Regions from separate parts of the Mesorhizobium sp. L2C066B000 genome, predicted to be linked through region 1. Evidence: predicted binding sites of a transcription regulator. Region 1 holds the regulator's gene; the other holds the start of a gene.
What was found. The regulator LexA, encoded in region 1, represses DNA repair genes until DNA is damaged. The targets are predictions, from matches to a motif close to TGTTCNNNNTGTGTTCNG.

Region 1 (3,425 bases):
AGGGAATTGCCGTCGAGATAAATCACGCCTTGCGGCAAGACAAAGCGTTCGCGCATGGAGCGCAGCGGATCGGCGGCATCCATTGCTTCGATTGCAGCGAGATCGGGTGTCATCATGATCCGGCGCCCCTCCATGGACAAACGCGCGCGGCGGAGCCTGCCCGCCCAAACATGCCGTCGACTTTGAGTGGTCGCCCTTGAACTGTCAACATTATATATAATTCACCCATTGAAAGGCTTTGATATATAATGCTCAGCCGAGCGTTTTGTCTGATGGATCACGATGCTGGATGACGAGCAGACCTCGAAGACGGAAGTGGCCTATCGCCTGCTCAGGCGCGATATTCTTGCGACCCGGCTGGCGCCTGCCGCGCCGTTGAAGCTGAGCACGCTGCGCAACACCTACGGCATCGGCTGGACGCCGTTGCGCGAGGCGCTGTCGCGGCTGGAGGCGGAACGGCTTGTGACCGCCATCAGCAACCGCGGGTTTGCGGTCGCTCCCGTCTCTCGGGCGGAGCTCGAGGATTTGGCGCGTGCGCGGCTCGTGGTCGAACTGCCCCTGCTGGTGGAATCGGTCGAGAAGGGCGACCGCGAGTGGGAAGACGCGGTCGTTGCCGCCCACTATCGTCTCTCACGGTGCGGGTCTGTTCTCGACGATCCATCGGATGATGCGGTCGACGCGTGGTACGAAAAACACGATGCCTTCCATGCGGCGCTGCTCAGTGCCGCGACATCCAGCTGGCTGCTGCGCTTCAATGCAACGATTTCCGACCAATTGCATCGCCATCACCGCTTTCTGGGTCTGGCCCCCACGCTGCGCGCCGCCGCCGGCCGCACGGATGGGCACCGGAAGGCCGTGGCGGCCCTGCGCGACGCCGTGGCGATCGAACACCATACCGCCCTGATGGAAGCGGCCCTCGATCGCGACGTCGAACGTGCGAAAACTCTGATGACCGCTCACATCGGCTCCACGCTGCAGGTCTATGCCCAGAGCGAACCCGGCGCGGATGCTGCGCAGCCCCGTCCGAAAGGGAAGCGGCGATCGTAACCGACGACGCAGGGCACTTTGTCTTCGTTTCACCCCGTTGCTGGCAACTGGGCGCAGGCGGCGCTCGCAGCGCCGAACGTTACGCTGAACATAACGTCAACACATTCATTAAACTTTAAAAGGTTGCGGAACACAACTGGAACAGATAGTGTTTGTTCTGGGTTTGTTTTTTCCGATTCTGGTTTCAGAACCCTTGGGGGCCGCGATGCTGACGCGCAAACAACATGAGCTTCTGATGTTCATCCATGAACGCCTGAAGGAGAGCGGAATCCCGCCGTCCTTCGACGAGATGAAGGAAGCGCTCGACCTCGCCTCCAAGTCCGGCATCCACCGACTGATCACAGCGCTTGAGGAGCGCGGTTTCATTCGCCGGCTGCCGAACCGGGCGCGCGCGCTGGAAGTGCTGCGGCTACCCGACTCGATCGCACCAGGCCTCAACGCGGCGAGGAAGTTTTCGCCGAGCGTCATTCAGGGCAGTCTTGGTCAAGCCGGCCAAGGGCAAGGCGGCCAGGGACAAGGCGGGATGGGCCAAGGCGGTCTCGGCCGCCAGATCAAGCCGGGCTCGCCGTCGCGTTCGATGTCTGCCGGCAATGACGATGCCGTTTCCTCGATTTCAATCCCGGTGATGGGACGCATCGCCGCCGGCGTGCCGATCGACGCCATCCAGCATCAGACCCATTCGATCTCGGTGCCGCCCGACATGATCATGGGCGGCGAACACTACGCGCTCGAGGTCAAGGGCGATTCGATGATCGAGGCCGGCATTTTCGATGGCGACACGGTCATCATCCGCAATGCCGACACAGCCAGCCCCGGCGAGATCGTGGTGGCGCTGGTCGACGATGAGGAAGCGACCCTGAAACGCTTCCGCCGCAAGGGCGCCTCGATCGCCCTGGAAGCCGCCAACCCGGCCTACGAGACCCGCATTTTTGGACCGGACAGGGTGAAGGTGCAGGGCAAGCTTGTCGGATTGATCCGGCGCTACTGAGCCGGCTTGGGTTTGTACTTTTCACGCTGGTTGTAAGGCGGCAGGCCGCGCGCTTCGCGGGAGAAGCGGCGCTGCTCGTGCCAGGGGCGATACGGCTTGTCGACGGCGAAGCGGATGGTTGGCGCTGCAGCTGCCGATTGCGGATCGAAGAAGACGGCGGCGCTGCCGTCGCGGGCCAGCTGTTTCTTCGTCACGACCAGCACCAGCGGGTCGCGGCACGGATTGTAGGCCGTGGCGTCATCGATGACGATCAGGCTAGCGAAGGCACAGGCCGGCCGCGCCGTCTTGCGGTCTTTGGCAAGGGCTACAATGGCTCCGGAAGGGTGTCGGGCGATACAGAGATCGCCCATGCAATAGAAGGGCGACCCGGGCGGCAGATCGAGCGGATCGAGATCGAACCGCGTATCTGTTGCCTCGAAAATCTCGGGCGGGATAATGGTTTCGGCCCGCAGCGCCCGTTTCCAATTGTCCGTGGTGAATTCGTTGGAGCCTTCGCGGTTGAGGGCGAGTTCGCCGCCACCGATCGGCATGGCCACCAGATGCGCATCCTCGGATATGAGCACGTCGGGCGTAAGCACCTGCGGCACCGTCAACAGGCCGGCCAGCGCGAAAGGCACGGCCGCCAGCCTGAGCCAGGTGGTGGCCATGGTGGCGATGACGAGGGCGACCGCCACCAACAGCACCGAGCGGATGGAGATCAGCCCGACGGCGTCGACCGGCGAGCGCTCGGAAATCCAGGCCGATATAGCGATCATCGCCATCAGACCCTTGCCCATCACATAGAGGAACGGCCCGTCGGCGCCGAACGGCATCGCCAGTGCGCTGAGCACGGCAAAGGGCATGACGATCAACGAAACAATCGGCATCACGGCCAGATTGGCGATCAGGCTGAGCGGCGACACACGCTGAAAATGCCAAATGGCGAACAGCAAGGTTGCACTGCCGGCGATGATCGAGGTCATGGCGAGGCCGCCCATGGCCAGCGCGAATTTTCGCGACAGGAAGCCGACGAAGGAGCGCTTTGCCGGCGGCGTTCTCACCTTGTCGGCGCGGTAATCGGCCCAGCCGGCATAGGCGCCGACAAGGGCGGCGGTGGCGGCAAACGACATCTGGAAGCTGGGACCGACCACCTCGTGCGGCGACACCAGGATGACGGCAATGGCGGAGATCGCCAGATTGCGCATGGTGAGTGCGGCGCGATCAAACAGCACGGCGACAAGCATGACCGCCAGCATGATGAAGCTGCGCTCGGCGGCAACCACGACGCCTGAAATAACGAGATAGGCGGCGATCGAGACAAGCGCTGCCGCGGCCGCATATTTCTTCACCGGCCGGCGCGATGAGAAATCGGGAAACAGCGCAAAGGCGCCACGCAGCAACGCCATGATGG
Region 2 (3,425 bases), on a different contig from region 1:
CCGCGTCTTCAACACGCTGGTTTTCGAGATGCGCCGCCGCGGCGCCAAGAAGGGCCTTGCCACGCTGTGCATCGGCGGCGGCATGGGCGTCGCTCTGTGCGTGGAAGCGCTGTGAAAGAGAAGTGAGTAGTGAATAGGGAGTAGTGAATGGGGAAGAAGGAGCAGCGCGGCGGAATATCGATCCCTACTCGCTACTCCCTACTCCCTATTCCCTTCTTCCGACCAAAGGGAGGAAGAACTTTCAATGACCAAAGTAGCGCTCGTCACCGGTGGATCGCGCGGCATCGGCGCCGCCATATCGATCGGCCTGAAGAATGCCGGTTACACCGTTGCAGCCAACTATGCCGGCAATGACGAGGCAGCGGGGAAGTTCAGCGCACAAACCGGCATCAAGGCCTACAAATGGTCGGTCGCCGACTACGACGCCTGTGCCGCCGGAATCAAGCAGGTCGAGGCCGATCTCGGCCCGGTCTCGGTGCTGGTCAACAATGCCGGCATTACCCGCGACGCCATGTTCCACAAGCTGACGCGCGAGCAGTGGAAGGAAGTCATCGACACCAATCTGTCTGGGGTCTTCAACATGACGCATCCGCTGTGGGGCGGCATGCGCGACCGCAAATTCGGCCGCGTCATCACCATTTCCTCCATCAACGGCCAGAAAGGCCAGGCCGGCCAGGTCAACTATTCCGCCGCAAAGGCCGGCGACATCGGCTTCTCGAAGGCGCTGGCGCAGGAGGGCGCGCGCGCGGGCATCACAGTCAATGTCATCTGCCCCGGCTACATCGCCACCGAGATGGTCAAGGCGATCGACGAGAAGGTGCTGAATGAACGCATCATCCCGCAGATTCCGGTCGGCCGCCTCGGCGAACCGGAAGAGATCGCGCGTTGCGTCGTCTTCCTCGCTTCCGAAGACGCCGGCTTCATCACCGGCTCGACCATCACCGCCAATGGCGGCCAGTACTTCGCCTGAACGACAGCAATTTCGCCCGGTAGGACGGGCCGCCTTATGGCCCGTTTTTCATCGCCGGCCGGCGATGTTCCCCGGGCTGCGCGCGAGACATTGACCAGTTCCGGCACGCAAAGATTAACGATTTTTAGGCGCCCTGTGCAAACGCGGTTCGAAAGCTGTGAATTCTCGGTGGACAAGCTGTGGATAACACAACATGTTGGGGTGAACAAACCAGGAAAATCCCGCCATCGCTGATTCGTCACCCATTCGTTCCGGCTTTGAGCGGAACGTTAACGACCAAGGCCGAAAACCACCGGAAATTGGTTAAGGCCGATTAAGAAAATTCAACAATGTCATAATGTTGGCCGAGGCGTATCGGATCACGACGATGCCCCGCCGGCAAAGGTTAACGCCAATGGTCCCCTTGCAGGAATCGGGCCAGTTTCCGCGATTCAGCATATGGTGAGACTCAGGCTCGCAAAATCCACATGTAGCCGTGAACAAAAGCTGAATCTGCCGGAGTCACTGATTCGTCGCCGATTCGTTCCAGACTCGTTCCAACTGTTAATTGAGACCTCAACGACGAACCGTGGGACTGCCGGCCGGAACATTCCGCTTTCGCTTCGCGCCTGAAATCCCTATGTGTCGCCTGTCATACGCGCCACGCGAGGCGCGCTCCCGACAACCCGATGCAGAAAGCCTCATCTCCAGGCCGATGAACATCCAGCCGAAACACACCGAGCCGCTGATCCTGTCGGGCCGTGACGTGACTGCCGTGCTGGGTCCGACCAACACCGGCAAGACCCATCTCGCCATCGAGCGCATGGTGGCGCATGAGAGCGGCATTATCGGCCTGCCGCTCCGCCTTCTGGCGCGCGAGGTCTATGCCCGCGTCTGCGAAAAGGTCGGCGCCCACAAGGTGGCGCTCATCACCGGCGAGGAAAAAATCCAGCCGCCCGGCGCGAAATATTCGGTCTGCACCGTCGAAGCCATGCCGCGCGAGACCGACGCTGCCTTCGTCGCCATCGACGAGGTGCAGCTTGCTGGCGACCTCGAGCGCGGCCATATCTTCACCGACCGAATCCTGCACCTGCGCGGGCGCCAGGAAACGCTGCTGCTCGGCGCGGCCACCATGCATGGCATCCTGCAAAAGCTGCTAAGAGGCGTCTCGGTGGTGACGCGCCCTCGCCTGTCGCACCTGGCCTATGCGGGCTCGAAGAAATTGACCCGCCTGCCGCGGCGTACGGCCATCGTCGCTTTCTCTGCCGACGAGGTCTATGCCATCGCTGAACTGATCCGCCGCCAGCAAGGAGGAGCGGCGGTCGTGCTCGGCGCGCTGTCGCCCCGCACCCGCAACGCCCAGGTGGCAATGTTCCAGGCAGGCGACGTCGACTATCTCGTCGCCACCGACGCCATCGGCATGGGGCTCAACCTTGATCTCGATCATGTCGCCTTCGCCCAGAACCGCAAATTCGACGGCTACCAGTACCGCAACCTGACGGCGGCGGAGCTCGGCCAGATCGCCGGCCGCGCCGGCCGGCATCTGCGCGACGGCACCTTCGGCGTCACCGGCCAGGTCGATCCGCTGGACGAGGAACTGGTCAAGCGCATCGAGGGGCACGAGTTCGATCCGGTGAAGGTGCTGCAATGGCGCACCGCGCATTTCGACTTCGCCAGCCTCGACGCGCTGAAGCGCTCGATCGAAACCAACGCGCCGGTCGAAGGCCTGACGCGGGCGCTGCCGGCGGTCGATGCGCAGGCGCTCGAACATCTCTCCCGCGACGAGGACATCCGCGCGCTGGCTACCAATGCCAAGCGCGTGGCGCTGCTGTGGGAAGCCTGCGCGTTGCCGGACTACCGCAAGATCGCGCCGGCCCAGCACTCCGACCTGATCGCTTCTATCTACACCGACCTCGCCAAACACGGCCATGTCGACGAGAACTACATGGCCGAGCAGGTGCGCCGCGCCGATACGACCGAGGGGGACATCGACACGCTGTCGCACCGCATTGCGCAGATCCGCACCTGGACATTCGTGTCCAACCGGCCGGGCTGGCTGGCCGATCAGGCACACTGGCGGGAAAAGACGCGCGAAATCGAAGACAGATTGTCGGATGCGCTGCATGAGCGGTTGACGAAACGGTTTGTAGACCGCAGGACTTCCGTCCTCATGCGGCGCCTTAGAGAAAATACAATGCCTGAAGCCGAAATCAGTCCTACCGGAACCGTCCTTGTCGAAGGCCATCATGTCGGCGAGTTGCAAGGGTTCCGCTTCACCGCCGACCAGAGCGCCGGCGGCGAAGACGCCAAGGCCGTGCGTGCGGCAGCGCAAAAAGCGCTGGCCGCCGAGTTCGAGGCGCGTGCCGAACGCTTCGGCGCCTGCGCCAATGGCGACCTTGCGCTCGGCTCCGACGGCACGCTGCGCTGGATCGGCGCGCCGATCGGCACGCTGGTTGCCGGCGAGGACGCGCTGAAG

Region 2: X733_RS137450 (helicase-related protein) is a predicted target of LexA. The motif match lies at 1,492-1,509, and genes of this name have one in related genera.

Annotation. Positions count from the first base shown of each region.
Region 1 covers NZ_AYWZ01000019.1:80,707-84,131, reverse strand. The annotation lists gene kynU (kynureninase) at 1-113, opposite strand, end outside; gene X733_RS139470 (GntR family transcriptional regulator) at 283-1,047, shown strand; gene lexA (transcriptional repressor LexA) at 1,253-2,035, shown strand; gene X733_RS139480 (ComEC/Rec2 family competence protein) at 2,029-3,425, opposite strand, start outside.
Region 2 covers NZ_AYWZ01000027.1:14,276-17,700, forward strand. The annotation lists gene X733_RS137460 (acetyl-CoA C-acetyltransferase) at 1-115, shown strand, start outside; gene phbB (acetoacetyl-CoA reductase) at 245-970, shown strand; gene X733_RS137450 (helicase-related protein) at 1,665-3,425, shown strand, end outside.